4 regions of the Tomitella gaofuii genome follow, and region 1 is predicted to be linked to each of the others. Evidence: predicted binding sites of a transcription regulator. Region 1 holds the regulator's gene; each other region holds the start of a gene.
What was found. Region 1 encodes LexA, which represses DNA repair genes until DNA is damaged. Its sites were predicted from a motif close to CGAACANNTGTTCG; they were not measured.

Region 1 (7,615 bases):
TGCTGTCCACCAACGTGGCCGAAACCTCCCTGACCGTCCCCGGGATCCGGTACGTCGTCGACCCCGGCACGGCCCGGATCTCCCGGTACTCGGTGCGCACCAAGGTGCAGCGGCTGCCGATCGAGCCGATCTCCCAAGCCTCCGCGCGCCAGCGCGCCGGTCGGTGCGGTCGCGTCGCGGACGGCATCTGCATCCGTCTGTATTCGGAAGACGACTTCGAAGCGCGTCCCGCCTTCACCGAGCCGGAGATCCTGCGCACCAACCTCGCCGCAGTCATCCTGCAGATGACCGCGCTGGGCCTCGGCGACCTCGCCGCGTTCCCCTTCGTCGAACCCCCCGACCCGCGGGCCGTGCGGGACGGCCTGACGCTGCTCGAAGAGCTCGGCGCCATCGTCCGAGGCGGGCAGACCGGGCGTGGCGCGCAGCACCGGCTCACCGACACCGGCCGGTCGCTCGCGCGGCTGCCGGTGGACCCGCGGATGGGCCGCATGCTGCTCGAGGCGCAGCGCACAGGGTGCCTGCGTGAACTGCTGATCATCGTCTCCGCCATCTCGATGCAGGACGTGCGTGAGCGGCCCGCCGACCACCAGCAGGACGCCGACGCCCGGCACGCCAGGTTCGCCGTGAAGGGGTCGGACTTCCTGGCCCGGCTGCGGCTCTGGGACTACCTGCGCGAGCAGCGCAATGCGCTGGGCTCGAGCGCGTACCGCAGGATGTGCAAGGCGGAGTACCTGCACTTCATGCGCATCCGGGAGTGGCAGGACCTGCACGGGCAGTTGCGGCAGATCGCGCGCGAGATGGGCTGGCAGGCCAACGATGCGCCGGCGTCCGAAGACACGATCCACCAGGCGCTGCTGTCCGGCCTGCTGTCGCACATCGGCGCCCGCGACGGCGACAAGCGCGACTACCTGGGGGCCCGCGGCGCCCGGTTCGCCATCTTCCCCGGGTCGAGCCTGTTCAAGGGCCAACCGCGGTGGGTGATGGCCGGAGAACTCGTCGAGACCTCCCGGCTGTGGGCGCGCGAGGTGGCCCGCATCGAGCCCGAATGGGTGGAGAAGCTCGCGCCGGACCTTGTCAAGCATTCCTACTCCGAGCCGCACTGGTCGATCAAGCATGCCGCGCCGATGGCCTACGAGAAGGTGACGCTCTACGGCGTCCCGCTCATCGCGCGGCGGCTCGCACCGTACGGCCGGGTGGACCGGGAGGCTTCGCGCGACCTGTTCATCCGCCACGCGCTGGTGCAGGGAGAGTGGCGGTCCGACCACGCCTTCCTCACGCACAACCGATCGCTGCTCGAGGACGCGCTCGACCTGGAGGACCGGGCCCGCCGGCGCGACATCGTCGTCCGCGACGACGACCTGTTCGACTTCTACGACCGACGCCTGCCCGCCGACATCGTCTCCGGCCGCCATTTCGACTCCTGGTGGAAGAAGGCGCGGCGCACCGACCCGGCGCTCCTCGACTTCACCGCGGACACCGTCACCAACGACGACGCCGATACCGTCGCAGGCGCCGACTATCCCGACGCCTGGCTGCAGGGCGGAGTGCGCCTCGAGTTGGACTACCGATTCGAACCCGGCCACCCGGAGGACGGCGTGACCGTGCGGGTTCCCGTGGAGCTTCTCCCGCAGGTGCGCACGGCCGGGTTCGACTGGCTCGTGCCCGGCATGCGCGAGGAACTCGCCACCACACTCATCCGCTCACTGCCCAAACAGCTGCGGCGCGCGGTGGTCCCCGCACCCGACTTCGCCGCGGCGGCGCTCGCGCGCGTGCAGCCCCGATCGGAGCCCCTGGTCAATGCGCTGGCACGGGAACTCTCTCGACTCGGTTCGTGCCGTATCGCGCCGGAGGACTTCCGCAGCGCCGCGTTGCCCGACCATCTGCGCGTCACATTCGCGGCGGTCGACCGGCGCGGCCGTGAGCTCGGCCGCTCCAAGGACCTCACCGAGCTGCGGACCCGGCTGGCGCGCCACATCAGCGACACCGCTGTGCGCGACGGCCAGGAACACGCGCGGCCGGCCGCGACGGTGTGGACGTCCGAAACGCTCGGCGACGTGCCCGAACAGGTGACAAGCGAGGTGGCGGGCCAGAAGGTGGTGGGGTTCCCGACGCTGAGTGTCCGGGAACCGGCGACTCCGGCAGGTCCGGCTGCAGTGGCGGTCACGGTGGTGTCGACGCGCGCGGAACAGTCCGCCGCGATGCGCACCGGTACGCGTCGACTGCTGCTCAATGCGGTTCCGGGAGTGGGCAAGCGCCTGCTCTCGATCTTGTCGACGGCGGACCGCCTCGTCGCCGGGCAGTACCCGTTCGGCGGGCTCGACGGGCTCGTCGCCGACGTGCACGAGTGCGCCGTCGACGAGGCGATGATGCGGGCGGGCGGGCCCGTGCGTGATCCGGATGCGTTCGAGCGCTTGAAGAGCGCGGTCGGCCCCGCTGCGCGTGCCGCAGAGCCGGCCATCGTCACTGCCGCCGTGGAGATCGTCCGTCGCCGGGACGAGCTGCAGGTGAGGCTCGGCGAGGCGGCCGCGTCGACGGCGGTGTCCGAATCGACGGTGGACGACGTCCGCCAGCAGCTCGCCGACCTGGTCCGGCCCGGCTTCCTGCTGGAGGCGGGCAGTGCTCGTGCCGCCCAGATCCCGCGGTACCTGCGCGCGGCGACCCTGCGTCTCGAATCCGCACCGACCTCCGGACCGCGCGAACACCAGGGCATGGATACGCTGGATCGCGTGTACGGGGCGCTGGAACGCTATCTTGCACACTGCCCGCCGGGCTCCGCCGAGTCGCCCGCCGTCCAGGAAGTGTTCTGGATGATCGAGGAACTGCGTGTGGGACTCTTCGCGCAGAAACTGGGGACCGCTCGGCAGGTCAGCGAGAAGCGCATCCTGCGCGCCATCGACACGCTCCCCCGCTGACGACGCGCTGATCGCGTCACCGTGCGGGCGCGGGTTCCTCCGATGCGGCCCCGTCGGCCCCTTCGCGGTGCAGCCGCAGCTCTTCTATCGCGGTTTCGAAGTCCTCGGCCGAGCTGAACGAGCGGTAGACCGAGGCGAACCTGAGGTATGCGACCTCGTCGAGGTCACGCAAAGGGCCCAGGATGGCCAAGCCGACCTCCTGGCTCGGGACCTCCGGGGAACCGGTGGCGCGGATGGTCTCTTCCACCGTCTGCGCAAGCAGGTGCAGAGCGTCATCGTCCACGTGCCTGCCGCGGCAAGCGCTGCGGACGCCCCGTACCACCTTGGCCCGGCTGAACGGCTCCTTGACCCCGCTGCGCTTGACCACGTAGAGAACGGCGGTCTCCACCGTGGTGAACCGACGCCCGCAATCCTGGCACTGCCGCCGACGTCGGATCGCCTGTCCCTCGTCGGCTTCGCGCGAATCGACCACGCGGGACTCGGGGTTCCGGCAGAACGGACAGTGCATGGGGGCTCCTTCATCGCTGCTGCCCATGCGCGGCGCGGTCACACCGTCCCGGGGCCGTCCATCCTGGTGCGCGCGCATATCAGCTAGCGGTCACTTTCTCCACGCCGATGATACGGGAAAGCACGAAGGGGACCGACGCCACCGATCGTCCGGCCGCCACGATGCCGCAGGCCTCGCCGCCGCGCGGAGCGTCATCGTCCGTACGCCCACGGCACCACCAGACTCTGGCCGGCGTGGACGGCCGCACTGTCGAGCCCGTTGAGCGCGATGATGCGATCCACCATCTGACCGACAGGGACGTCGGGGGCCGCCTGCCGCGCAATCGAACTCAGCGTGTCACCGGACGAGACCTCGACAGTGTTCACATCGCCGGGCATCGTCGTGGCGCCGATCGACCGCACCTGCGCGGCAGCGAGAATGACGAGGGCGAGCAACACGGCGACCGCGACCGCCGCGACCAGCCCGCGCCTGTCGGCCACCCCCACTGCGGGGGCGTGCCCCGCCGTGGACATCCGCACGGCGCGCCGGGGAAGTACCGCCGGAGTCCCGGCGGGACGCCGCCAGACCTCCGACCTGTCGATCCCCCGCCGGCGGAGAGGCCGGCGAAGTTCATACGGTGCGCCCGCCACCTGTGCACGGGCCCCGCCCATCGTGCGCCCCGAAGCGCTCTGCCGCTCCACCACAGCGTTCATGCCAGCCTCCCGGTTCCGCCGCCGATGCGTCCGCACCGGCTTCTCCATGCCGCCGTCCCGGTCGCTCGTCTCCGCGCCCCACCGAAGCACCTTCGCGCGCCGGCGACGGTCATTAGTACATGTGTTCGCTCGCCTGTGCATGCTATCGCCCACTCATTCGATAGATCAAGGGTTCGACAGAATCCCGCTCGCGCAGCGCACGCGGGCTCGCCACGGCGCCCCGCCGAAGCAGGGGAAGGACCGCGCCGCGACGCGCGAGTCGGCCGGTTCGCGATTCCGTTCGATGTACACACGTTCGGGTTGTATCAACCCGAACCGACAAAACCACCCGCCCGTGCCCGCCACCTGCGCCGACCGCACCCTCGACCACCGCCGACGGACGCGGTCGGCACTGCGCGCCGCGCGAGACACACGTCGAACAGATGTTTGTCGATTCCGCCGATCGGCGCTACATTCGAATCACGCCGCAACCCCTGCGGGGAAGGGCTTCGCAAGGCACGGACGCCGCTGCGGGGGACGGGCCGGATCCCGAGCGGGGGCGCACCGGCGGATTGTCGCGATACAGCAGGGAGGACCAGGGCCGATGGCGAAGAAGGACTTCAATGTGGCACTGGACGGCGGGAGGCCGTCCATCGAGTCGCTCACCGACCGCCAGCGCAAGGTGCTCGAGGTGATCCAGACCTCGGTCCGCGAGCGCGGCTACCCGCCGAGCATCCGCGAGATCGGCGATTCGGTGGGGCTGGCCTCGACGTCGTCGGTAGCGCACCAGCTGCAGTCCCTGGAAAAGAAGGGGTTCCTGCGCCGGGACCCCAATCGTCCGCGCGCCGTGGACGTCCGCGGGGTCACGCCGCTCCGGTCGGCGGAGGATGCGCCGGAATCCGGCCCGGCGGCCGACGGCGCGGACGCGCCGCCGCGGCCCGAGCCCACCTTCGTACCGCTCGTGGGGCGGATCGCCGCCGGCGGCCCGATCCTCGCCGAGCAGAATCAGGAGGACGTCTTCCCGCTGCCCAAGGAGCTGGTGGGCAACGGCACGTTGTTCATGCTCAAGGTCGTGGGCGAGTCTATGGTGGACGCGGCGATCTGCGACGGCGACTGGGTGGTGGTGCGCCAGCAGAGCGTCGCCGACAACGGCGACATCGTCGCGGCGATGCTCGACGGCGAGGCCACCGTCAAGACCTTCAAGCGCGACGGCAAGAACATCTGGCTGATGCCGCACAACCCGCACTTCACCCCCATCCACGGCAACGACGCGACCATCCTCGGCAAGGTGGTCACCGTCATGCGGAAGGTGTGACGCTGTGACGAATTCCAGTGCGGCATCGCACGCGCCCCGGCCCGGTGGGTCGGTGGGCGCCGGGACGCCCGGCGCGGTCGCAGACGGCACCGGTTCCGGCGACTCGGCGGTGGACGTGATCGCGCGGGCGGCACGCGAGGGCCTGCCCACGGTGACGATCCGCCGCCAACTTCAGTGGCCGGACACCGACGCATCCGGACACCAGCACTTCTCCGTGGTGCGCCAGTGGGCTGAGGAGGCCGAGGGCGAGTTCCTCGAGTCCATCGCCCGGCCGGAACTACTCAAACACCTGCCGCGGGTGCGCTACGAGGCCGATTTCCGGCAGCGGATGTGGCTGCGCGAGAACCTCGAGGTGCGCTTCGCCGTCGTCGCCGTGGGCGCCTCGTCGGTCACCTACCGGTTCGCCATCATCGGCGCACGCGGAACGGCGGCCGACGGGACCATGATCGCCGTGCACACCGATGGCAGCGAGGGCGGCCCCGTGCCCTGGCCCGACGACCTGCGCGCCGCGTTCACCGGTTCCCTCCCCCCTGCGATCTGACAGCGCTGCGATCTGAACGCCGGATAGTCCGTCCCCCTGTCCAAACCGAGTCCGGGCGCGCCCGGCCTTCCGGACAGTGCCGCGCGCCCGGCTATCCCGCCAGCGCCGCGCGTGCGGCCTCCCGCGCTGCGGGCGCGCTCGGCGCCCAGGACCTCGACGCGTGAGCCGGTCTGGCGCGCGCAAAGGCCCCGCGCGCTAACCGCCCTGGGCGCCGTCCACGGTGTACGGCGCGAGGGCGGCGGCCAGCGCGCGGGGCACCTCCGCTCCGATCTCCGTGCCCTCGGCGCCGTGCCGCTCGGAGTCCACGGTGCCCTCGGCGTGGATGCGCGCCACGAGGTCCCCGCGCGAGTACGGCACGAGGACGTCGACGCGCACCCCCGGCCCCGGGAGCCGCTCGGTGAGGTGCGCCCGCAGCTCTGCGATGCCCTCCCCGGTGTGTGCGGAGACGAAGTGTGCGCCGTCGAGCACGCCGCGCAACCGCGTGAGTTCCACCGTGTCGGCCGCGTCGATCTTGTTCACCACCAGCAGCTCCGGCGGCGCGTCCGCGCCGGCCTCCCGCAGCACGTCGGCGATGACCTCGTTGACAGCCCGGATCTGCTCGAGCGGGAACTCGTCGGAGCCGTCCACGACGTGCATGAGCAGGTCCGCCCCCGCGACCTCCTCGAGCGTGGAGCGGAAGGCCTCCACCAACTGGGTGGGCAGGTGGCGCACGAAACCGACGGTGTCGGTGAGCACGGCCTCGCGTCCGTCGTCGAGCACGGTGCGCCGCGTCGTCGGGTCGAGCGTCGCGAACAGCGCGTTCTGCACGAGCACCCCGGCGCCGGTCAGCGCGTTGAGGATGCTCGACTTGCCCGCGTTGGTGTAGCCGACGATCGCCACCGACGGCACGCCGGTGGTGTGGCGGCGGTGGCGTTTGACGTCGCGGGCGTTCTTCATGTGGGCGATCTCGCGGCGCAGCTTCGCCATCCGCGAACGGATGCGCCGCCGGTCGGTCTCGATCTTCGTCTCGCCCGGGCCGCGCAGGCCCACGCCGCCGTTACTGCCCGCACGGCCGCCCGCCTGGCGCGACATCGACTCGCCCCAGCCGCGCAGCCGCGGCAGCATGTACTCCATCTGCGCGAGCGACACCTGCGCCTTGCCCTCGCGGGAGGTGGCGTGCTGGGCGAAGATGTCGAGGATCAGCGCGGTGCGGTCCACCACCTTCACTTGAACGACCTTCTCCAAGCTGGTCAGTTGCGCGGGGCTGAGCTCGCCGTCGCAGATCACCGTGTCCGCCCCCGTGGCCATGACCACCTCACGCAGCTCCGCCGCCTTGCCGGAGCCGATGTAGGTGGACGCGTCGGGACGGTCGCGCCGCTGGATCAGCGCTTCGAGCACCGTCGACCCCGCCGTCTCCGCCAGGGCGGCGAGCTCGGCCATGCTCGTCTCCGCCTGCGCCGCGGTGCCCTCGGTCCACACCCCCACCAGCACCACGCGCTCCAGGCGCAGCTGGCGCTGCTCCACTTCGGTGATGTCGGCGAGCTCTGTCGACAGCCCCTCCACGCGGCGCAGCGAGCTGCGTTCGGCCAGCTGCATCTCACCGAGCGAGGGCTCCTGCGCTCCGCCGCTGCTCGCGTGCACCTCGTCTGACACCGTCCGGTCCGGCTCGTCCGATCCCGTCATCACGCG
Region 2 (7,615 bases), 310 kb from region 1:
GCTGCGTCCTCCGGTGTGAGGCGTGCGAGCGCACAGCGCATCGGCCGGTGCCGCGCCGTGCTGACGCCGCCGGCCCCGGTCCTCACCAGTCGAGCGCACGTTCATAGCGGAACCAATGACCGTCGAGCGGCTCATGGGTGCCGTACGACGGTTCCGGCGGGCCGTCCACCGAGTACGCCCATCCCTGCTCGAGGTTGAACATCGTATTGCGGGCGTCCACGAAGTACACGTCTCCCGACCGCACATACACCCTGCCCACCTCGAACCGACCGATCCTGAAACCATCTGGGCTCGTTGGCATTCCGGCGTCCAGCGCCTGCATGGCCGCAGCGTCGAACTCCGGGCGCGCATCGGCGAACTCCGGAGGCACGACGACGAGCGCGACCGTCGACCCGAGAGCCGTGACGACCGGCCACAGAAGCTGCCACCACGACCAGGACCGACGGTATCCGATCGTGTACACCGTCGAGATCGCCCAGCACAGAGCCGCCAACGCCAGCATCGCCCAGCCTGCTGCCGCAGTGAACATCCAGGCGAAGCCCCGCGGCCACCAGTGCCCCATCGAGAGGAGAAGCAGAATCAGCGCGGCGGCCGTACCGGCCATGGTGACCGCCCACCTGACGTGGTGCCCGCGTTCCTGCGCGACGCGACGGCCCGAAAGTCTTCTCACAGCCGACATCCTTGCCGATACGTGCGACATTTCCGACGACGATGAAGGATCGTCCGCATGTCGTAACCTTTCCGCCGTGGCCTACGACGCGCTGGCGGAGAGCATCGCGCTCATCGAATCGAGAACGCTCACGCCCGTCCTTCGGCTGAGCCGGCGCCGCCGATTCGCCGCGATGGCCTTCGACGTGGACGGCGACGTCGCCGCCACCATGTTCCTGCGCCGCGGCGCAGGCCGCGTGCACGAGGAGATCCACATCCTGACTCTGCGCGGGTCCACCTGGCATCTTCTCGGCGGCGGCGGAGCGGCTGTGAGTCTCGATGACTGCGAGGATCTCCTTGCGGAACGGCCGTCCACGCCGCCCCTGGCGACGACGAGTTCCTCCAACGCTCTCCACGGCATCAGCCGGCGGACGATGACGGCGGGAGGTTCGGGACGGATTCGAGACGACGCCGGACGCGCCGGGCCCCGGGCGTGGCGGGGACGATGGATCGGCTACTCCACGGTGCTGGCGAGTCGGCGCGTCGAGTGGGTGCGAGTCGACGACCGCACCATCCCCGTCCCCTGGCACGGCCGGGTGCTGATCGCCCGGAGAGACCGCCGCCCCCTGAACGTCGTCGCGTTCGACGCCAACGCGACGGAGCTCGGTCTGGCTCGACTACCCGAGACATGACGGAGACAGCAGAACCGGTCCCAGCCTCGCCTGCCGTCGGCGTCGGCGTCGGCGAAATGCCTACTGCCACTCCCGGATCACGGTGTGATCGACGATCCGCCGCAGCCATGGTCGGCCACCGACCGTGCGGGGCCCGGCCCGGCGCCCGACTCGGAACCGTCGCCTGTCGGCGTCACCGGCTGCGCCCCGCCTGATCCCAGGTCCGCGTCCGGAGCGAGCAGCACGGCGACCAGATAGACCAACCCCGCGGCCAGCGGCTGCATGACCAGAGCGATCCACAGTTCCACCGACGGCGCCTGCACCACCACCTGCCCCACCATCGAGTCCAGCGCGGACGCCCCCGGCCAGTCGAACCTGTTCTGCGCAATCAGGTCCCCCATGCCCGCCGCGAGCCACGCGCCGGCCACTCCGCCCACGATCACCGCCACTGCCGTCAACGGTCCGCGAATGCTGCGCCAGGCCCAGGCGGCCGCGCCGGTCACGACACCGACGACCACCGAGATCCACACGAAGATCGCCAGCGCGTCGAACTCGTGGTTGGCCGACATGTCCACGGACAACAACAGTCCACCATGGGCCACCACCTGCGTCCGCCCCGGTGCCAGCAGGCCCCAGACGACGCCGCCGAGCACCCCCGCGAGTGCGCAGCCGATGCCGACGAGAGTGGCGCCCCGCGCGGGCGAGAAAGTCCTCACCCGGCCAGCCTAGAGGGTCAGTCGCCGACGACGTCGACGGCGCGGCGGGGTGCCCACGCTCCGCACATTCTGGGCCCGCAATTCCACATCAGAACACTCTTGCGATCGAATGCGTGTTCCTCAATTCCCGTATGCAAGGGGATCGGGGGATGCCATGGGGTTGGACACGCAGGAGAGCGCAGCGCAGGGGCACGCGGCGCGGCGGACCGTTTTTGAGCAGGCTGCAGCCAGCGACACCTGTGTCCTCGACGGGAACGCCACCGTGGTGGGGCCCGATGCGTCACGGCGTCGCGACAACATCGGATCATTCGCCGAGCTGGTGATGGCGCCGCTTTCCGAAGGGCTGTGGCAGCACTCCGAGAAAGAGCTGGGCGCATGGACCGCCGAGATCGCCGCCTGGGAACTGTCCCTGCAGGTCGGGAAGCTGCGCATCTGCGCCGAGCAAGTCACCCGTCGCACCGACGTCCTCGGTCTGAGCGAGACCCGCGCGATCAACCGCACCGGCGACGAGCTCGCCGCACGCAGCCGCATCGGCACCGGCAGCGCCCGTTCCACCGTCGTCTTCGCCGTCGCCGTGTCCTCCCGCCCCGCCGTACTCGCCGCCATCGCGCGTGCCGAGGCCACCGAGGCACAGGCCAAGGCGATCCTGCGGCTGATCGCCTCGCTGCCCGAGGACGACCCCGATTCCATCGCGTTGGCCGACCAGATCGAGGCGGTGCTCCTCGACACCGCCCGGTCCTGCCGCAGCGCCCAGTCCGGTGCATTCGCCGACGCGGTCACCAAGTTCGACGCGGTCCTCAACCCCGACGGCACGCCGCCCGCCGACGACCCCGAACGCAACGAGTTCTCCGTCGCCCGGTTGCTCAACGGCCGCTACCGCGTCCGCGGCGACGTCGACGCAGAGACCGGCGAGCAGATCCACGCCGCGCTCTCCCCCCTGTCCGCACCGCGGCCGGAGGACGACGGCACCCGCGATCGCCGCGGTGCCGCCCGCCGCCGTGCGGATGCGCTCGCAGAGATCATCCGCCGGTACCTGTGCGGCCTCGGCCCCGACGACCAGCCGGATTCTTCCAGCGGAGCCCCCGCGGGAGACGCCCCAGGTGCGGAGAACACCGACGGCGGGAGCACCGCCGGCGATGCGGACGAATCCGCCGACGGAGCGGGGACCACCGCTGCCGACGAGCCGGCGGAACGCTCCGGGGGCAGCACCGACCACGGCCGTGGCCGCCCGCAGTGCGAGGTACTGCCGGGAGGCAACGCCCGCCCCCAGGTGCACGTGCACATCCGGGCCCGCGACCTCGCCGACCTGCCCGCCGACCAGGACCAGCTGCTGTCGCTGCTGCGGCAGGGGCGGGTCCACGACATGTTCACGCTGCTGCAGTCCGGCTGGACCGGACACCACGGCACCATGTCCACCTCCGTACTGCGGCGGATGGCGTGCGATTCTGCCGTCACCCCCATCCTCATCGACGGCCGCGGCACGCCCCTCGACCTGGGCCGCACCGCACGGCTGGCCTCCCGGGCACAGCGCCGCGCACTCGCGGCCCGCGACCACGGCTGCGCATTCCCCGGCTGCACGCGGCCCATCGCCTGGACCGACGCGCACCACATCATCCACTGGGCCGACGGAGGGCCCACCGACCTCGACAACCTCGTCCTGCTGTGCACCGCGCACCACCGGGCCGTGCACAACGACGGCTGGGACATCGCCATGTCGGAGCACCGCCGGCCCGTGTTCCGGCCGCCTTCCGGCATCGACCCCTTCCGGCGGTGGATCGACCACGAGGGGCTCACCACGGCGGAACCCGACGGGCCGCCCGACATCCACGGCAGTGCTCCATAGCCCCCAATAACGCCCCCACAGCCCCCTGACGCCGAACCCCCGCGCCGCACGGCGACACGGGGGCAGGGGTGCGCGCGCAGGCCTCAGCGGCGCCCGACGTCGGTCGTCTTCTCCGCCACTGCGGTCAACAACGCGATCACGAGTATCCCCAGGAACGCGTTGAGCACCGCGGTGATCAGCCGCGCCACCCAATCGGTACCGCTGAGGAAAGGCAACACCACGGCCGCGAACACGAACAGACCCGCGATCCAACGGAAGAACGTCAACGGCGACGGAACCAGGTTGAGGAACATCCACAGGACGGCGCCGGCGACCAGCCCGCCCACTCCCCCGATCAGCGCCGAATCCCACGGGTCCTGCTCCCCGTCCACCCACGCCGAACCGAGAGCGTGCGAGGTGTAGACGGCGTTGATGATCGCAGTGACGACGAACCCCGCCACCGCCGCGACCAGCGCCGTGGCCACCGCGCCCGCCGCGAACTGCGCGTGATCGATGACGGCGCCGTTCGGCGACTTCTCCGGACCTCCACCCGGCGCGGCCCGTCGCCCCGTCCCCTCGTTTCCGGCGGGACGTCCCGCGTAGGCCTGCGTCTCATACGCCTGGGTCTCGTACCCGCGATCGCGGTATTCGGGCCCCTGCGGATACCCCTGCCCCTGATAGCCATGCCCCCGGTATTCGCGGCCGTAGTTGTCGGTCATGAGTTCCCCGTTCCCGTCGACACCATGCCCCGAGGATAAAGAACCGCACGCGGATAAAGAACCCGCCGCGCAGAACCCGCCGGCGCGTGTCGGAATCATGCCCGCCTGCCACGACGTGCCATGATCGTTCGATGCGCGACCAGCGACTGATCCGACGGCGCACACCCGAATCACGGGCGGTCGCCGAGCGGACGCAGACCGTGATGGAGCTGACGTCCCGCCTGAACACGCTGCTCCACAGCGACATCGAGGCCCGCACTGCGCTTCTCGACCGGATCCTGGGGCGCCCTGCGCCGGGCACATTGACCCTCTACCCGCCGTTCTACTGCGACTACGGCCTGGGGCTGGAGTTCGGCGAGCACGTGTTCGTGAACCAGAACTGCTCGTTCTACGACATCGGGGGAATCGCCATCGGCGACCGGGCGATGATCGGCCCCGGGGTCACGCTGACCACTGCCGGTCACCCGGTGGAGCGGGCCCGGCGATACGACGGGATCACCGCCGCACCGATCGTCATCGGCGCGGACGTCTGGATCGGCGCGAACGCCACGGTGGTGCCGGGCGTCCGCATCGGCGCCGGCTCCGTCGTCGCCGCGGGCGCCGTGGTGGCGAAGGACGTCCCTGTCGATCACCTCGTCAGCAGCGCCGGCCACATCGCGCGACGCGACCTCGCATCCGCCACCACGCCGCGGGCACGTCGGCCTCCGACACCCTGATCAGCGCAGGTCCAAGGCCGAAGAGTCCACCCGCCCATGCCGGGAGCACTGCGCCCACCAGCCGTCGGGCCGCACCTGCACCACCATGCGCCGCGCGCACACCCCGCAGTACCGCGGCGGCTGCAGGCATTCCGCCACCCGCCCGGCGAGCCCCGCCGCCTGTGCTTGCGCACCCGACTCGATCTCCGCACCCGTGTTCACGTCGAACCGCTGCGCGCCCACGTCCAGCGGGCCGCCGACGAGCAGCTCGGCGCCGGACCCCTCCGCGATGATCACAGCGTCGCGTTGAGCGCCTTGACGGGCATGGTCAGCTCGCCCAGCAACGCGAGGTCCGTCTCCGGCGGCCGGCCCAAAGTGGTCAGGTAGTTGCCCACGATCACGGCGTTGATGCCGCCGAGAAGGCCCTTGCGCGCGCCCAGGTCGCCCAGGGTCAGCTCCCGGCCGCCGGCGAACCGTAGCATGGTGCGCGGCAGAGCCAGCCGGAACGCGGCGACGGCGCGCAACGCATCCGCCGCCGGCATCACGTCGAGGTCGCCGAACGGGGTTCCGGGGCGCGGGTCGAAGAAGTTCAGCGGCACCTCGTCGGGCCCCAGGGCCGTCAGGTCCGCCGCGAACTCCGCCCGCTGCTCGAGGGTCTCGCCCATCCCGAGGATCCCGCCGCAGCACACCTCCATCCCCGCGTCGGCCACCATGCGCAGGGTCTGCTCCCGTTCCTCCCACGTGTGGGTGGTGACGACCTGCGGAAAGTACGACCGCGCCGTCTCCAGATTGTGGTTGTAGCGGTGCACGCCCATGGCTGCGAGCTCGTCGACCTGCTCCTGCGTGAGCATGCCCAGCGAACACGCGATCTGGATGTCCACCTCGTCCCGGATCGCCTCGATTCCGGCCGCCACCTGCGCCATGAGCCGCTCGTCGGGCCCGCGCACCGCGGCGACGATGCAGAATTCGGTGGCGCCGCTCTTCGCCGTCTGCTTCGCGGCCTCCACCAGGCTCGGGATGTCCAGGCGGGCCGCACGCACGGGCGAGGCGAAGAGCCCCGACTGCGAACAGAAATGGCAGTCCTCGGGGCAGCCGCCGGTCTTAAGGCTGATGATGCCCTCCACCTCGACTTCCGGCCCGGCCCACTTCAGGCGCACCTCGTGGGCCAGCTCCAGCGCCTCGTCGAGGCGTTCGTCCGGAAGCTGCAGCACACGCAGCACCTGGCCCCGGTCCAGCGGTTCGCCGTCGCCGAGCACCTGCGCGCGGGCAACGGCAAGGATGCCGCCGTCGGCGCGGTCCGGGGCGTGCACAGGGGCCGCCGTCGCTTCGGTCACGAAGTCTCCTCAGGTCGTCGCGTGGTCGATCACCGCCGGGCGTCCGTCGCACCCACGGCTACTTGAACGCTGTACAAGTTGTACGTCGTTCAAGTTAGGGCGCGGATGGGTAGGGTGTCAAAGGGCCCGGTCCGCGACACTCAAGGAGGCAATCCATGCAGCTGCGCCGCCACGACGTGCTCGCGGGCGCCATCGCGATTCTCGACGAGTACGGCCTGGCCGACCTCACGATGCGCCGTCTCGCGTCGTCACTGGGCGTGCAGCCGGGCGCGCTGTACTGGCACTTCCCCAACAAGCAGACGCTGCTGGCGGCCATCACCGACGAGATCCTGGCGGCAGCGGCGGCCCCGCGATCACCGACGGAGCAGTCACCGGCAGGAGCCGGTGCCGAGTGGGACGATGCCCTCGCCGCGCTCGCCCGCCGGATGCGCGACGCACTCCTGTCGCACCGCGATGGCGCGGAGGTCGCCTCCGCCTCCTACGCCGCACGCCTGGCTTCGGACGCACCGCAGGCGGCGCTGGCCGCCGAGTGCATCGACGGCGGCCTCCCCGCTCCTGAGGCCGCGATGGCCGCCCGCGCGCTGTTCTCCTACATCCTCGGGCAGACCATGGACGAACAGTCGCGCATACAGATGGATTCGCACGGGGCGCTGGAGGAAACGGCTTCGCCGTTGTTCGAGTCCCCCACCGCCGCCGAGGGTTTCGAGTACGGATTGGGTTTGTTCATCGGCGGCGTCCGCACACTCCCCGCCGCGCGCGATCTGCGGTTATCCTGAATCGGACGCCCGCCCGAGGCCGCCGTGACGCGCGGCCCTGCACTCCCCGTGGAGCACCCTGTGGCACCGATGATCGAAGCCCATGACCTGGTGAAGAAATACCGCGACGTGACAGCGCTCGACGGACTGGATTTGGCGGTCCCCGAAGGCACCGTCCTGGGCCTCCTGGGACCCAACGGCGCCGGCAAAACCACCGCGGTGCGCATCATCTCCACCCTGCTCATCCCCGATTCC
Region 3 (7,615 bases), 590 kb from region 1:
GACAAGGATGCGCTGGTCAAGATTCTCTCCGAGCCGCGGAACGCCCTGGTCAAGCAGTACGAGCGCCTGTTCGACATGGACGAGGTCGAGCTCGAGTTCACCGACGACGCCCTCGAGGCCATCGCCGACCAGGCCATCCTGCGGGGCACCGGCGCCCGCGGCCTTCGCGCGATCATGGAAGAGGTCCTGCTGCCGGTGATGTACGAGATCCCGGGCCGCGACGACGTGGCCAAGGTGGTGGTGGACGGCGATACCGTGCGCGAGAACGTCAACCCGACGATCGTGCCGCGCTCGTCTGGCGAGGAACGCCGGGAGAAGTCGGCGTAGGGACCCATTTGTAAGTTCGCAGCGAATTTGGCGCTGCATCTCCAGCCACTTCGCATTCTAATTGCGGGATATCCGACGCGTGCCAGCGCGCCAGCTTAGTGTAGACGCTGGGGAGGTCGGCGAAAGTGGCCTCTTCGTCGGTGTTCGGGTCATTGCGCGGGAGGGGTTGTGGCGGGAGATGTATCGGCGGACTGCCAGGCGAGTGTGACCCGGCCGGCTCGGTGGATCGTGGAAGCATTGCGGATCAAGCCTGCTTCGTTCCCAGTCGGTCACGCAATTCGATCCGGTCTGACCGTCGGAGGCCCGTTCGTGGTCGGTGCGCTTGCGGGGCAAGTTATCACCGGCATGTGGATAGGCCTGGCTGCGTTGCTCTTGGCTGCGGGGGAACGAGAGGGCACATACCGGCTGAACTTCTGGATCATTGCGGTATCCACGCCCATCGCCGCGTGCGGGTATCTTCTGGGGTTCGCGCAGAATCTTCCGCTGGCGGCGCTGATACCAGTGATGGTGATCCTTGCCTTCCTCGCCGGTGTCATCGCGGGTTTCGGTCCGGCGTTCTCGGTGGCGGGCATGCAGTTCCTGCTGGTATCGGCTATCGCTCTCGGCGTACCCGGTATCGACTGGTGGAAGCCCATTCTCATGTACCTGGTCGGCGGTGTGATCTATGCGGCCCTGTTGGCCGTAGAGATGCTGATGAACCCCAGACGTCCCCAGCGAGTCATCGTTCTCGCATTGCTGACGAGTCTGGCGGAGTTGGCTCATGCGCGTCGCGCAGACCTCGCGGACGGAGGGAATGAGCGCACGGCTTCTGCACGTAAGGTCGCCACGAGTGCCTGCCAGTCCGCGAGGGCCCGTGTTGCCGAGATACCTGTTCGGAGGGCGGGCTCGGCCGGCGATTGGGTGCTCGACGCTGAGGTGGTGGACGCTGCGGAAAGTGTCGCGGCATTCCTTGTCGCCGAGAACGATGTGATTGAACTTGCGTCCGCAGAAGTGTCGTTGGCGGTGTTGGTCGACAGGTTGAAGACGCATGACGGCGCAAGACCGCGTGACGAGTCGCCGGAGTGCCGTGCCGGCGGCACGGTACGCCGGGTCGATACTTTGGTGACAGCCCTGGCGGCGGGGGTCGGTGAGAGTTTTTCGGAGAAGCTGATCTCTCCGGTCGTCGGCCGGGAGGTGATGCTTGCTGCGTGCCGTTTGGCGCTCTGCTATGGGATAGCCATCGCGGCCAAGGAGTACTTTCCGTTTGACCACTGGTTTTGGGTCCCGCTGACGGTGGCCCTAATCATGAAGCCGGATTTTGGCTCCGTGTTCGCTCGTGCACTGCAGCGCGTGGTAGGAACCGTGATCGCCGCAGGTGTGGCGACAATCCTGCTCATCATTGTTCCGAAAGGGTTCGCGATCGGGATCGTGATCGGCCTGTTTGCGGCATTCGTTCCGTGGTTGATGATGCGCTCGTATGCGTTGCAGGCGGTGGCTATCACCCCGGCAGTAATCCTCTTGGTGGATTCGATCGAACCGGGCGGCGAGACGGCGAACTATTCCTGGCAGCGCATCGGTGCTACTGCCATCGGTGCCGGGGTGGTGATCATCTTCGGGTATCTGATCTGGCCGCACAGCCGTCGAGCGTGGATGGCCGAGACGTTCCGGGAAGCGATGGGCGCTATCGGACTGCAACTCAAGACGGCGGCGTCGCCGGTACCTGAGAACCCGGAGGCGGCCCACCATCGACACGAGACTCTGGTGAGCGCCCGACGGACTGCATACCGCGCGCTCTCCGACCTGCAAGCCCGTATCGAACGGGCGCTGTCGGAGCCGCCTCCTGCTGACGTCGCCGCCGCGGCCTGGCTTCCAGTCGCATCCGCCGCCGACCGGCTTGCCGACGGGGTATCAGCCTATGCTGTCGACCGCGCGGAGGGACGTGTTCCAGCGGCGCAGGAGGCGGGGTATTCGCTGGCTGGAGAGATCGCGGGGCTTGCGCGCGGTGAATCACCTGCAGTCCTTCGTTCGGGGCCCTCCGCCCCAGAAGTCGGAGGGAGTCTGTCCGAGGCCACGCTGAAGCCGGTTGTCGATGACCTGTCCCGACTCCGGGCACTGTTCGGTGAGCAGCCGGAACCGATATCGAGGCGTGACAACGCGCGGTAAGCGGGGCCGCCTACACCGCCTCGAACACCGCGGCCAGTCCCTGCCCGCCGCCGATGCACATGGTCTCCAGCCCGTAGCGGGACTCGCGGCGGACCATCTCGTTCGCCAGTGTGGCGAGGATGCGTCCGCCGGTGGCGCCGATGGGGTGCCCCAGCGAGATGCCCGAGCCGTTGGGGTTGATCCGCTCGTCCTCCGCGTCGAGCCCCCACGAGGCGAGGACGGCCAGGGCCTGGGCGGCGAAGGCCTCGTTGAGTTCGATCACGCCCATGTCGTCGAGCGCGAGCCCGGCGCGACCGAGCGCCTTCGCAGTGGAGGGCACCGGGCCCAGGCCCATGGTCTTCGGCTCGGTGCCCGCGACAGCCCACGAGACCAGGCGGACGATCGGCGTGAGCCCTAGCTCGGCGGCCCGCTCCGGAGTGGTGACGATGCACACGGCGGCGCCGTCGTTCTGCCCGGACGCGTTGCCGGCGGTGACCGTCGAGTCCGGGTCCACCTTCGAGCGCACTGCGCGCAGCCCGGCCAGGGACTCCGGCGTCGTCTCCGCGCGCGGGTGCTCGTCGGTGTCCACCACCAGCGGCTCGCCCCGGCGCTGCGGCACCATCACCGGCACGATCTCGTCGGCGAACCTCCCATCGTGCTGGGCGGCGACGGCCCGCTGGTGCGAGCGGGCGGCGAGGGCGTCCTGGGCCTCGCGGCCGATACCGAACTGCGCGCGCAGGTTCTCCGCAGTCTCGATCATGCCGCCGGGCACGGGAAAGTCGTCGCCGCCGGCGGTGACGCGGCCGCGGGCCAGCCTGTCGGCCAGGTCCAGCGCCGGCTTCTTGACGCCCCAGCGCATGCCGGTCACGTAGTACTCGGTCTGGCTCATCGACTCGGCGCCGCCGGCGAGGACCAGGTCGGACGCGCCGGTGGCCACCTGCATGCACGCCTGCAGGATCGCCTGCAGCCCCGAGCCGCAGCGGCGGTCCACCTGCATGCCGGGCACATCGATGCCCAGGCCCGCGTCCAGTGCGGCGACCCGCCCCAGCGCCGGTGCCTCGCCGTTGGGGTAGCCCTGGCCGAGGATGACGTCGTCGATCACGGACCCGTCGATGCCGGAGCGCTCGACGACGGCGCGGATCACGGTGGTGGCGAGATCCTGGACGCGCACGTCGCGGAACACGCCGCCGAAGCGGCCGACGGGGGTGCGCAGCGGAGTGCAGATGACGGCGTCGGACATGGGGACCTCCTGGGTGGGGAAGGGGCTGGTGGGGAAGGGACAGGTGACGGCAGGGGTGCTGCGCGGACGTCAGCCCGGGCCGGCGCGGCGCAGGTCGGCCTCGATGGCGGCGGCGGTGGCGACGAGCAGCGGCAGCATCCTGCCGCTGAGCTCGGCCACGTCGTAGCGGCCGGCGGGGGTGGAGATGTTTACCGCGGCAGCGACGGTGCCGTTGGCGTGGCGGATAGGGGCGGCGATGGAGCGCAGGCCGGGCTCGAGTTCCTGATCCACGAGGCAATAGCCGTCGTCACGCACCCGGTCGAGGACGCGGCGCAGCTGATCGGCGTCGGCGACGGTCGAATCGGTGCGGCGCTCGAACGACGAGGCCGCGATCGCCGCGTCGAGCTCCGCAGGGGGCAGGCCCGCCAGCAGCACCCGCCCCATGGAGGTGACGTGGGCGGGGAAGCGCGTGCCGATGCTGATGGACACGGCCATGATGCGGCTGACCTGCTCGCGCGCGACATAGACGACGTCGGCGCCGTCGAGCACCGACACCGACGTGGACTCGCCCACCCGGCCCGACAGGTCCCGCAGGTGCGGCTGGGCGAGATCGGGCATCCGCAGGCCGGACAGGTAGCTGTAGCCGAGCTCGAGCACCAGCGGCGTCAGCGAGAACACGCCGGCGTCGCTGCGGACGTAGCCGAGGTCGGCGAGCGTGAGCAGAAAGCGGCGGGCCGTGGCGCGGGTGAGACCCGTCGCGCGTGCCACGTCGCTGAGCGTGCGGGTCGGGTTGTCCGCATCGAAAGAGCGGATCACCGCCAGCCCGCGTGCGAGCGACTGGACGCGGTCGGGGGGCGGCGTCGTGGTCTCGGTGTCGGGGGCGACAGGGCTCACCGCGCGCCGCCCGCCCCGGCACGGTGCGCGTGCTCGGTGATCAGGGCGTTCGCCGCTGCGGCCTGTTCGAGGTTGGCCAGGTGTGCGCCGGGATCGAGGACCTCGAGTGCGGCGCCCGGGATCGCGTCGGCGATGGCCTTCAGTGCGTCGGGGCCCGTCGCGGGGTCTTGCGCGCCGGCGATGGCGAGGGTGGGGACGGTGATGCGAGGCAAATCCGCGCGACCGTCCCACGCGGAGAGCGCCTCGCAGCAGGCGGCGTAGCCCTCGTCGGGTGTCGCGGCGACCATGGTGCGTGCGCGGGCGACCAGGTCCGGGGCGCGTGCGGCGAGGCCGGGAGTGAACCAGCGGCCCACCACGGACTCGGCGATCGCACCGGTGCCGTCGCGGCGCACCGCCGCCGCCCGGTCGAGCCACGGCTGTGCGTCGCCGAACCGCGCCGCGGTGCACAGCAGGGTGAGGGACCGGACCTGCCCCGGTGCGCGCACCGCGATCCGCTGCGCTACGGCGCCGCCCAGGGACAGGCCCGCCAGATGCACGGGCCCGCCGACGGCGGCGATGAGCTGCAGCACGTCGCCGGCGAGCTCGTCGACGGTGTAGGGGCCGGGGGGCACGGGTGAGCCGCCGTGTCCCCGCAGGTCCGCGCTGACCACGCGGAACTCCTCCGACAGCGTCGTGTACTGCGGCTCCCACATGGTCAGGTCGGAGCCGAGCGAGCCGATGAGCACCAGGGTGGGCGCGTCGGTATTCCCGGGGCCGTCGATGCGGTGGGCAAGTGCGACGGTCATCGCTCCTCCTTGTGCGTGGTGCGGACTGCGTGCGGCTTGCGGCTGCGTATCCCATTCGATGTTCGCATAGCGAATGCATGTTCACAAGGCGAACTTTCTGGGGTAGCCTGGGTCGCGTGTTGAACAAGGTGATACCCACAACAGCGGAGGCCGTGGCCGATGTGCCCCACGGGGCGTCCATCGCCGTCGGCGGATTCGGCCTGGTCGGTGTGCCCGAGGCCCTCATCGACGCACTGCTCGAGCAGGGCGCCGGTGATCTGGAGATCGCCTCGAACAACCTGGGCACCGACGGTTTCGGGCTCGGCGTGCTCCTGTCCGCCGGTCGCATCCGCCGCACCATCAGCTCGTACGTGGGGCAGAACAAGGAGTTCGCCCGCCAGTACCTCGCCGGGGAACTCGAGGTGGAGCTCACGCCGCAGGGCAGCCTCGCCGAGCGGATGCGGGCCGGCGGTGCGGGCATCCCTGCGTTCTTCACCCCCGCGGGCGTGGGCACCCAGGTGGCGGACGGGGGCCTGCCGCGCCGGTACTCCGCCGACGGGTCCGTCGCGCTCGCGTCCCCGCCCAAGGAGACGCGCGAGTTCGACGGGGAGGCCTACGTGCTCGAGCGCGCCATCGTCACCGACTACGCGCTGGTGCACGCCTGGAAGGGCGACCGGCACGGCAACCTCGTGTTCCGCAAGAGCGCCCGCAACTTCAACCCGCCGGCCGCGAGCGCCGGCCGCATCACGATCGCCGAGGTCGAGGAGCTGGTGGAGCCTGGCGACATCGATCCGGACGCGGTGCACGTGCCCGGCATCCAGGTGCAGCGGGTGGTGCACGTTCCCGTGACCGGGCCGAAGAAGATCGAGAAGACGACGCTGCGGGAGGCCGGACAGAAGGAGGCCCACTCATGAGCTGGTCCAGGAACGAGATGGCGGCCCGTGCCGCCCGTGAGCTGGCGGACGGCCAGTACGTCAATCTCGGCATCGGCATGCCGACGTTGATCCCCAACCACATCCCCGACGACGTCGAGGTGATCCTGCACTCGGAGAACGGCGTACTGGGCGTGGGGCCGTATCCGACGGAGGACGAGCTGGATGCGGACCTGATCAACGCCGGCAAGGAGACCATCACCGTAGCGCCCGGCGCGTCGTTCTTCGACTCGTCCCAGTCGTTCGGCATGATCCGCGGCGGCAAGGTGGACGTGGCGGTGCTGGGTGCCATGCAGGTGGCGCGCAACGGCGACCTGGCCAACTGGATGGTGCCGGGCGCCATGGTCAAGGGGATGGGCGGCGCGATGGATCTGGTGCACGGCGCCCGCCGGGTGCTGGTGCTCACCGATCACGTCACCAAAAAGGGCGACCCGAAGCTGGTCGACGCGTGCACGCTGCCGCTCACAGGTGCGGGCTGCGTGCAGCGGGTGATCACGGACATGGCCGTCGTCGACGTGGCCGACGACGGGTTCGTGCTCGTCGAGGTGGCCCCGGGGGTCTCCGTCGACGACGTCCTCGCCGCGACGGGATCGCCGCTTCGCGTGCCGGACGCCGTGCGGGTGTAATCCGCGCGACGTCGGCGGCGGGCGAGGACAATGCGCATGGACGGCCCGGGGACAATGACCGGCATGACCGATCAGGCCCCGGCCGACGCCGCGACGGACGCGCCCCCGGCGCCTCCCGAACGTCGACGGCGCCTCCAACGCGGCCTGTCCACGCGGCACATCAACTTCATCGCCCTCGGCTCCGCGATCGGCACCGGGCTGTTCTACGGCTCCTCCGAGTCGATCCAGGCCGCGGGCCCCGCCGTGCTCATCGCCTACATCATCGGCGGCGCAGTGGTGTATTCGGTGCTGCGCTCGCTCGGCGAGATGGCGGTGAGCGACCCGGTGGCGGGGTCGTTCGGCGAGTACGCGCGCAAGCACCTGGGCCCGCTGGCGGGGTTCGTCACCGGGTGGACGTACGTGTTCGAGATGGTCATCGTGTGCATCGCGGACGTCACCGCGTTCGGCGTCTACATGGGACTGTGGTTTCCGGACGTGCCGAGGTGGATCTGGGTGCTGGCCATCGTGCTGCTGCTCGGCGCGGTGAACCTCGTCAGCGTCAAGGTGTACGGCGAGCTGGAGTTCTGGTTCACCATCGTCAAGATCGTCGCGATCGTGGCGATGATCGCGGGCGGCGCGGCGATCATCGTGTTCGGCTTCGGCATGGACGACGGGGCCACCGGCATGAGCAACCTGTGGGCTGACGGCGGGTTCGCGCCGCACGGGGTGGGCGGCGTGATCGCCTCGCTCGCC
Region 4 (7,615 bases), 2.1 Mb from region 1:
CAGATTCTCGACCAGGTCGACGCCGCACTCACCGTCGATCCGGTGCCCGCCTCGTCGGCTGCGGCACTGTGCCGGGATCTGCTCACCCGCCTGGACGCCCACAATTCCAAGGAGGAGCCGATCCTCTACCCCGAGCTGCAGGGCGTCCTCTCCGACTCCGCCGCCGAGCAGTATCTGGCGTTCCTGGAGGGCGGCGAGAGTCCCGACGGCTGGGTGTGCGAGCGCGCCGCGGCCGGGCCCCCCGCTTCGGTCCCCTGGGGCTGAACCCCTGAGGATGGCGGCGCCGGTGGCCTACCGTGGAGTCGATGGGCGCATCGGAGGTTGCCGCCGGGCTCGGCAATGCTGAGGGCCAGGGTCTGCTGCAGATCGGCGAGCTGATCCTGGCGTTCGTGCTCGCCTCGTTGATCGGCCTGGAGCGCAGGTTCCGCGGCAAGAGCGCCGGACTCAAGACGCAGGCCATCGTCGGCACGGCCGCGGCCCTGATGGTGCAGATCAGCAAGTACGGGTTCTTCGATGTGCTCGGCGACGGCGTGTCGCTGGACCCGTCACGCGTGGCCGCGCAGATCCTTTCCGGCGTCGGATTCATCGGCGCCGGCCTGATCATCACCCGGCGCGGGGCCGTCCGGGGGCTGACCACGGCCGCGGCGGTGTGGGAGACCACCGGCATCGGCATGGCCGCCGGAACCGGCTTGTGGCTGCTCGCCGTCGTCGTGACGGCGCTGCATTTCGTCATCGCCTTCGGCTACCCGATGATCACGCGCCGCCTCCCCGGCGCGGACACGCTCGTCGACATCGACGTGGACTACCGCACCGGCGGCGGCACCCTGCGAGAATTGCTCGCGGCGGCCACCGACGCGCGGTGGCGCGTCATCCGGGTCTCGCCGCGTGACGAGGAGGACGGGCAGGTGTCCGTGGCCCTGAGCCTGCGCGGCGGCGGGACGCCGGACGAGTTGCTCGCACGGCTCGGCGGCATCGACGGCGTCACCGGCATGAGGCTGACATCGGAGGACGAACTGGACTGACGGGGTCGCACCCGCCTGACATAGCCTGGACAGGTGACCACCGAGCGACTTCAGGAACTGTTCGACAACCAGCGCACCGCCTTCCTCGCCGACGGCCCCGCCTCGGCGGAGGTCCGCATCGACCGGATCGACCGGCTCAAGGCGATGCTCCTCGACGGCGGCGACAGGCTCACCGCCGCCATCCGCGACGACTACGGCACCCGGCCGGAATCGTTGTCGCTCATCGCCGACGTCGTCTCCGGCCTGGGCGAGATGACCTACCTGCAGAAGAACCTGGCATCGTGGATGCGCCCGCAGCGACCGCAGCCGTTGGCCCGCCTGGTCGGCGTCACCATGGAGACGCATGCGGTGCCGCTGGGCGTGGTGGGCGTCATCGCACCGTGGAACTTCCCGCTGCAGCTGCTGGTGCAGCCGGCGGCCGCCGCGCTCGCCGCCGGCAACCGGGTCCTGCTGCGCCCGTCGTCCGCGCTGCCCCGCATGTGCGCGGTGCTGGCCGAGCTGGCCCCGCAGTATTTCGCACCGGAGGAGCTCGTGGTGGTCACCAAGGAGACCGCCTCCGGCTCGGAGTTCGCCGCGTTGCCGTTCGACCACCTGTTCTTCACCGGCTCCACGGAGACGGGCCGCAAGATCCAGCGCGCCGCCGCCGACAACCTCACGCCGGTCACCCTCGAACTGGGCGGGAAGAACCCCGCCGTCGTCGCCCGCACCGCCGACGTGCGCCGCGCGGCCGACAGGATCGGCGCGGCACGGATGGTCAACAGCGGTCAGACCTGCCTGTCCCCCGACTACGCCTTCGTCCCCGAGGAGGCGGCGGACGTCTTCGTCGAGGCCCTCCTCGAGGGCTGGTGCAAGCGCTACCCCGTCGTCTCCGGCAACGAGCAGTACGTGTCGATCATCGACGACGACGCGTACCAGCGCATCATGGGCCTCCTCGACGACGCGCGGGCGAAGGGTGCGACGGTGCGCAGCGCCGGCGACGAGTCGGCGGACCCCGTGCGCCGGCAGATCCCGCCCACCGTCGTCACCGGTGTCACCGACGCGATGGCGATCAGCCGGGAGGAGATCTTCGGTCCCGTTCTGGCGGTGCACACCTACGGCGCGGTGGACGAGGTCATCGACCATCTGGCGCCGCGCCCCAGCCCCCTGGGCGCCTACTGGTACGGCGACGACGACGCGGCTTTCCGCCGGTTCTTCGCGCGCACCCGTTCCGGCAGCGTCAACCGGAACGACTTCGGCCTGGTCAACGCGATGCACCACTTGCCGTTCGGCGGTGTGGGGCGGTCCGGTATGGGCAACTACCACGGCAAGTTCGGGTTCGACACGTTCTCGCACCTCCGCCCGATCGCCGCGCAACCCACCCCGCTCTCACTCGCGTCCATCATCGCCACCCCGCACTCGCGGCGCCTGGCCAAGGGCATCGCACGCTACGCGGACCAGCAGCGGAAGGCCGTCGCCAAGCGGCTCCGCGGGTAACGTCGACGGCATGTCGCACAGCTCCTGGACCGCAGCGAACCTCCCGTCGTTCACCGGCCGCACCGCCGTCGTCACCGGCGCCACCAGCGGGCTCGGGCTGATCACCGCCCGGCACCTGGCGGCAGCCGGGGCCACGGTCGTGCTCGCGGTCCGCGACACCGACCGGGGCCGGCAGGCCGCGGCGGGCATCGCCGGCGAGACCGACGTGCGCGCGCTCGACCTGGCTGAACTCGCCTCGGTGCGCCGCTTCGCGGAAGACTGGGGCGACGGCCCGATCGACCTGCTCGTCAACAACGCCGGCATCATGCACGTGCCCGAGGGCCGGACGGCCGACGGGTTCGAAACGCAGATCGGCGTCAACCACCTGGGACACTTCGCGTTGACGAATCTGCTGCTGCCGCGCGTCACCGACCGCGTGGTGACGGTGGCGTCGCTGGCGCACCGCATGGGCACGATCGACCTGGACGACCTCAACTGGCGGCGCCGACGCTACGACCGCGTCCGCGCGTACGGCCAGTCGAAGCTGGCGAACCTGCTGTTCTCCCTCGAGTTGGAGCGCCGCCTGCGCGAGGCCGGATCGCGGGTGCGCTCGATGTCCGCGCACCCCGGCTACGCGTCGACGAACCTGCAGACGCGCACCGCGAACCCCGTCGGAGACCTGCTGGGCCGCATCGGTAATGCGACCATCGCGCAGAGCGCCGAAGCGGGGGCGCTGCCCACTCTGTACGCCGCCAGCCAGGATCTTCCCGGCGGCAGTTTCCTGGGCCCGGACAGGATGCTCGGCGCCCGCGGCGGGCCCGCACTCGCGGGACGCAGCGCTGAGGCGTCCGACCCGGACCTGGCCCGCCGGCTGTGGGAGGCGTCCGAGGAGCTGACGGGCGTGGGCTTCCCCGCCGGGCTCGGTTAGGCGGCGAGCCGCTCACGGTTCCGCGGAACCGTCGTCCGGGTCCGCGCCGAGTCGCCGCTGCAGCTCGGCGAGCCGCCGGGATTCCTTCCGCTGCCGGGTGCCGTGCTGCACGAGGATCGGGAAGAGCTCGTCGGTGGGCGCTGCGGCCGCCGCGTGCGCCACGGACTCCGCCACGCGCAGGAACGATCGGCGATACGCAGCGGTGGCGACGTCGATCGCGTACCAGCCCAGCGCCACGGGCTCCGCCCCGAGCGTGGTGATGCCGCGCAACGCGGAATGCACGGTGCGCGGCGCACACTCCTCGCCGGCGTCGGCGAGGCGGGCCGCGATGCTGGCGGCGTCGTGGGGACGGCCGGTCCGGGCCTGGTCGCGCCACGTCGCGAAGATGAGCGCGTGGGACGGCCGTTCGAAGTCGTCCGGCAGCACGAGCTCCGCCACCGCGGCGACACGCTCGGCGTCCCGCGCCCACAGCGCCGCACACAAGAACATCGCCTCCGCGTCCAACTCCGGCGCTTCGTCGATCACGTCGCCGGCCTACGCGGCCCGCCGGCGGTCGCGTTCCCACGCATCCGCCAGCACCGAGACCGCATAGTGCAGGTCCAACGGCTTCCCGTCCGCATCGGGAGTGAGCGCACTGGCGTCCACGTCCCCCTCGCGGATCGCGTCGGCGTCCCCCGCCATGGCGGGCGCCGCCTCGACGACGCCGCCCGCGCGGAAAACGAACCGTTGCCCGCCGAGCGCGTCGATCCCGAAGGCGCCCTCGTGCAGGCCGCGGTGGCAGGTGCCGCACAGGAGGATCAGATTGTCCAGGTCGGTGGTCCCGCCGTGGCTCCACGGGCGCACGTGGTGGGCGTGGAGGAATCGGGTGCACCCGCACGCGGGGTGCCGGCAGCCGCCGTCGCGCAGGTGCAGCGCCCGCAGCTGCGCCGACGACGGCAGGCGGCGACGCCTGCCGAACCGCAGGACGCGGCCGCCCGCGGTGTCGATCCGACGGCCGCTGCCCGAGCAGATCGCGGCCGACGCCGCGGCGTCGCCGAGGGCCGGGCCGTCCTCCACGTGTGCACCCGTGTGGTCGACGACGAACGAGACCTCCGCCGCCGGTGCGTCGGCGGGCGCGTCCGCCACCGCGAGCATCGTCTCCGCCATCGCCACAGCGGCAGGGGCGGCGTCTGCGGGCGGCGGGCCGGTGAGATCCGGCTCGTCGCCGGCGGTGCGCCTGCGCTCGAACTCCGCGCGGGTGAGAGCGGCGAGCAGGACTTTGCCGTCCGCCGCGCTGAGCCGCCCGGAAACGACGAGGTCACCGGTCTCGGAATCCCACCGGTGGCTCAGCCGGTGTTCGGGGGCCGCGGGCGGCCGTGCGTCCTTGTCCGGCTCCGGTACGGGCACCGACCGCAGCCCGCGGACCAGCCTCTCCAACTGGGAAGCGGTGGCACCGCGCGCGGATTCCACCAGGTCCGACTCGGTTTCCGGCGTCGCCACCCGGGTGATGGCCCGCACCTTGGAGTACGAGAGCGTACCGGCCGTGCAGGCCGCGCGGGTGAGCGGAAGCGCCTCGAGACGGCGGGCCACGCGCACCTGGTCGCGCGCCGTCCGGAGGTTGATGCCGCAGCGCCAGGACAACCAGTGAGCGCACGACAGCACGCCGATACCGTTCCACCCGCCGCGGCGGTCGAACTGCGCCAGGAGGATCAGGAACCGGGCCGTGGCGGCGGCGATGTGCGCCGCCAGCGTGCACAGCTCGCGCTCGACCTCCTTGATGTCGCAGGCGTCATCGACGATGCCGCGCGCCCCTTCCACCTGCGTCGTGTGATCCGCCGCCATCGTCTCCCCCGCTCTCGCCCGGTGCCCGTGTCCTTCAACGGCCGTACCCGCCGACCCGGATCGAACAACTGTGCCCACAGTAGATCGCGCCACCGACACATTCGACGCGTCCGGCCGCAGCACGGTTCCGCGGAACCGCCTCAGACCACGTCGAACCGCAGGCACGCGAACTCGCCGTTGCGGTCCACCTCGGCCAGCCGCAACTCCAGATGGCGTGGCAACAATGGCGCGCCCGAACCCAGCGTCACCGGCGCGATCTGCACATTGACCTCGTCGAGGAGCCCGGCATCGGCGAACTGCCCCGCCAGGTCGCCGCCTCCGACGATCCACACGTCGCCCCCGCCCGCGGCCGCCACCATCTCGGAGTGCACCGCGGCCACGTCGCCCTGGACGAAACGCAGGTCGGCGTCGGGCAGCGCACCGGGCCGGGGCGGTTCCGCGGAACCGTGGGTGAAGACCCAGCACGGCACCGCATAGGGCCACTGGTCCTGGCCCAGCTGGCCGCGGATCCAGTTGAAGCTGGACGCCCCCATCGCGACGGCGCCTATGCCCGCCATGAAATCGCCGTGGTTCATCGGGCCGTCGTCCTCGATGTCCCGGCTGAGCAGCCACGCCAGCGAATGGTCGTCGGTCGCGATGTACCCGTCCAGGCTCGACGCGGTGTAGTACCGAGTGCGGCTCATTGCCCTGACCTCCGATCCGTCACGCTGCGGCCGCGGCGGCCGATTCCACAACTGCATTCTCCACACGTATGGACCGCTGCACAGAGGAGTAGGACGATGATCCGCAAGCCCGATTTGCCCGACTGGCTGATGGCGCTGCTCGTCGCGCTCGGCAGCGTCGTCTACTACTAGAACATCACCCCCGCGAACGGCGCCCGCGGCGTGCTGAACAGCGCGTCGAGCCGGTCTACCGCCCCCTCGGAGAGCTCCTGCAACCGGCCGGCGTCGCGCAGCTGATGCCACCGGGCGCCGCCCAGATAGGCCGCGCCCAGGTCGGCGACGTCCACCTGCACGTCCGGTGCGCCGCCGGTCCGGTCGGCACCGTCCGGGCCGATCCGGTAGTTCCCGGAGTTCTCCGGCAGCAGGACGTCGTCGACGCGCACCGTCACCGCCGCGCCCTGGTTGTACGTGCGGGCACCGAGCGCGCCGGGGACGTCGACCAGGCGCAGCCACGTCTCGTCCCCCACCCCCGTCACGCGCGCGGCGCGGTGGTCGGTGAGCATCCACGGCAGCGGATCGTCCGCGGGCAGCCACGGGAATCGCACGGTGTGCACCAGGTCCAGGCGCAGGAGGAACGCGATCAGCGCACGGTAGGCGTCCGGGGTGCCGGCGTGCAGGTCGGTGACGACGACGGTGCGGTCGCGGCTCGTGAACCACGCCGCGGTGTCCAGCGGCCGGTAGCAGACGAAGCCGTCCTCCCCGCACACCGCGACGTAGTGGGGTGCGGGCCGCGTCCGGGCCCGCAGTCCCCGCCACCACAGCGCGCCGCGGCTGATCGTTCCGGCCCGACCCGACTGATGACGGTCGACGATGCGCTGCAACAGGTCCCAGGAGCCCTCCGGGTCCGCCAGGCGCACCGGCGGCGCACCGGAGCCGGCCGTGGCGCGCAGTTCGGCGTCCCGCAGGTCCAGCGACACCGCATGCGTGACGCTGGCGATGCCGTACCCGTAACGCCCGTAGATCACCGCCTCCGAGGCGCGCAGCGACGCCACGGTCTCTCCGCGCCCGCGGCAGTCTTTCAACTGGTGGCGCATGAGGGCCGTGAGAACGCCGCGCCGGGTGTGGGTGGGCAGCACCCCCACATGGGTGACGGCCGCGTGCGCCACCCGGGCCCCGCCCGGGACGGTCATCGCGCCGGACGTGGAGTCCGTCGCGCCCACCAGGATCCCGTCCCCGACGTATGCGCCGAACGTGCGGCCCGGCTCGCGCACCGCCGCGACGTCCTCGTCCGCCGCGGGCGCAGGCAGACCCACCATGGCGGCGTGGAAGACCGCGTCCGATTCCGCCAACTCCCCTGCGGTGGTGAGCGTTCTGATCGTCGCGCCGGGCATTCAGTCGTCCTCCGGCCCGTCGAACGCCGTCCGCAAAAGCTCGGTGAGCACGCCGACGGGCTGAGCCCCCGACACGGCGTACGCACGGTCTGCGATGAAGAACGGCACGCCGGTGATGCCGAATCGCGCGGCGAGGAGCTCGTCCTCCCGGACCTCCACGGCGGCTGCGGAATCCCGATCGGCGAGCTCGGCGCGCACCGCGCCGGCGTCGAGCCCCTGCTCCTCCGCGATCGCCACGAGCGCGTCCACGTCGTCCACGGCCACCCCGTCGGTGAAATGCGCGCGGTACAACGCCCGCAACACGCGCCCGCCCTGCGCGGTGCCGGCCCCGGCCAGGTG

Region 2: H4F70_RS13365 (HNH endonuclease signature motif containing protein) is a predicted target of LexA. The motif match lies at 2,142-2,155, and genes of this name have one in related genera.
Region 3: H4F70_RS14680 (CoA transferase subunit A) is a predicted target of LexA. The motif match lies at 5,417-5,430, and genes of this name have one in related genera.
Region 4: H4F70_RS02250 (HNH endonuclease signature motif containing protein) is a predicted target of LexA. The motif match lies at 5,285-5,298, and genes of this name have one in related genera.

The regions. Positions count from the first base shown of each region.
Region 1 covers NZ_CP059900.1:2,577,586-2,585,200, forward strand. Annotated here, with positions in the region: gene hrpA (ATP-dependent RNA helicase HrpA) at 1-2,912, shown strand, start outside; gene nrdR (transcriptional regulator NrdR) at 2,929-3,420, opposite strand; gene H4F70_RS11995 (LysM peptidoglycan-binding domain-containing protein) at 3,612-4,112, opposite strand; gene lexA (transcriptional repressor LexA) at 4,696-5,406, shown strand; gene H4F70_RS12005 (acyl-CoA thioesterase) at 5,411-5,947, shown strand; gene hflX (GTPase HflX) at 6,143-7,609, opposite strand; gene dapF (diaminopimelate epimerase) at 7,609-7,615, opposite strand, start outside.
Region 2 covers NZ_CP059900.1:2,887,132-2,894,746, forward strand. Annotated here, with positions in the region: gene H4F70_RS13345 (NUDIX hydrolase) at 1-19, shown strand, start outside; gene H4F70_RS13350 (hypothetical protein) at 83-670, opposite strand; gene H4F70_RS13355 (hypothetical protein) at 747-1,340, shown strand; gene H4F70_RS13360 (DUF2567 domain-containing protein) at 1,418-2,035, opposite strand; gene H4F70_RS13365 (HNH endonuclease signature motif containing protein) at 2,190-3,878, shown strand; gene H4F70_RS13370 (hypothetical protein) at 3,962-4,576, opposite strand; gene H4F70_RS20925 (DapH/DapD/GlmU-related protein) at 4,708-5,292, shown strand; gene bsaP (biotin synthase auxiliary protein BsaP) at 5,293-5,568, opposite strand; gene bioB (biotin synthase BioB) at 5,565-6,581, opposite strand; gene H4F70_RS13390 (TetR family transcriptional regulator) at 6,761-7,381, shown strand; gene H4F70_RS13395 (ATP-binding cassette domain-containing protein) at 7,442-7,615, shown strand, end outside.
Region 3 covers NZ_CP059900.1:3,171,777-3,179,391, reverse strand. Annotated here, with positions in the region: gene clpX (ATP-dependent Clp protease ATP-binding subunit ClpX) at 1-327, shown strand, start outside; gene H4F70_RS14700 (FUSC family protein) at 637-2,469, shown strand; gene H4F70_RS14695 (acetyl-CoA C-acetyltransferase) at 2,480-3,688, opposite strand; gene H4F70_RS14690 (IclR family transcriptional regulator domain-containing protein) at 3,758-4,561, opposite strand; gene pcaD (3-oxoadipate enol-lactonase) at 4,558-5,346, opposite strand; gene H4F70_RS14680 (CoA transferase subunit A) at 5,466-6,239, shown strand; gene H4F70_RS14675 (CoA transferase subunit B) at 6,236-6,883, shown strand; gene H4F70_RS14670 (amino acid permease) at 6,947-7,615, shown strand, end outside.
Region 4 covers NZ_CP059900.1:470,786-478,400, reverse strand. Annotated here, with positions in the region: gene H4F70_RS02275 (hemerythrin domain-containing protein) at 1-264, shown strand, start outside; gene H4F70_RS02270 (MgtC/SapB family protein) at 306-1,022, shown strand; gene H4F70_RS02265 (aldehyde dehydrogenase family protein) at 1,056-2,495, shown strand; gene H4F70_RS02260 (oxidoreductase) at 2,506-3,402, shown strand; gene H4F70_RS02255 (DnaB-like helicase N-terminal domain-containing protein) at 3,415-3,927, opposite strand; gene H4F70_RS02250 (HNH endonuclease signature motif containing protein) at 3,937-5,223, opposite strand; gene H4F70_RS02245 (dihydrofolate reductase family protein) at 5,364-5,906, opposite strand; gene H4F70_RS02240 (GNAT family N-acetyltransferase) at 6,074-7,276, opposite strand; gene H4F70_RS02235 (DsbA family oxidoreductase) at 7,277-7,615, opposite strand, start outside.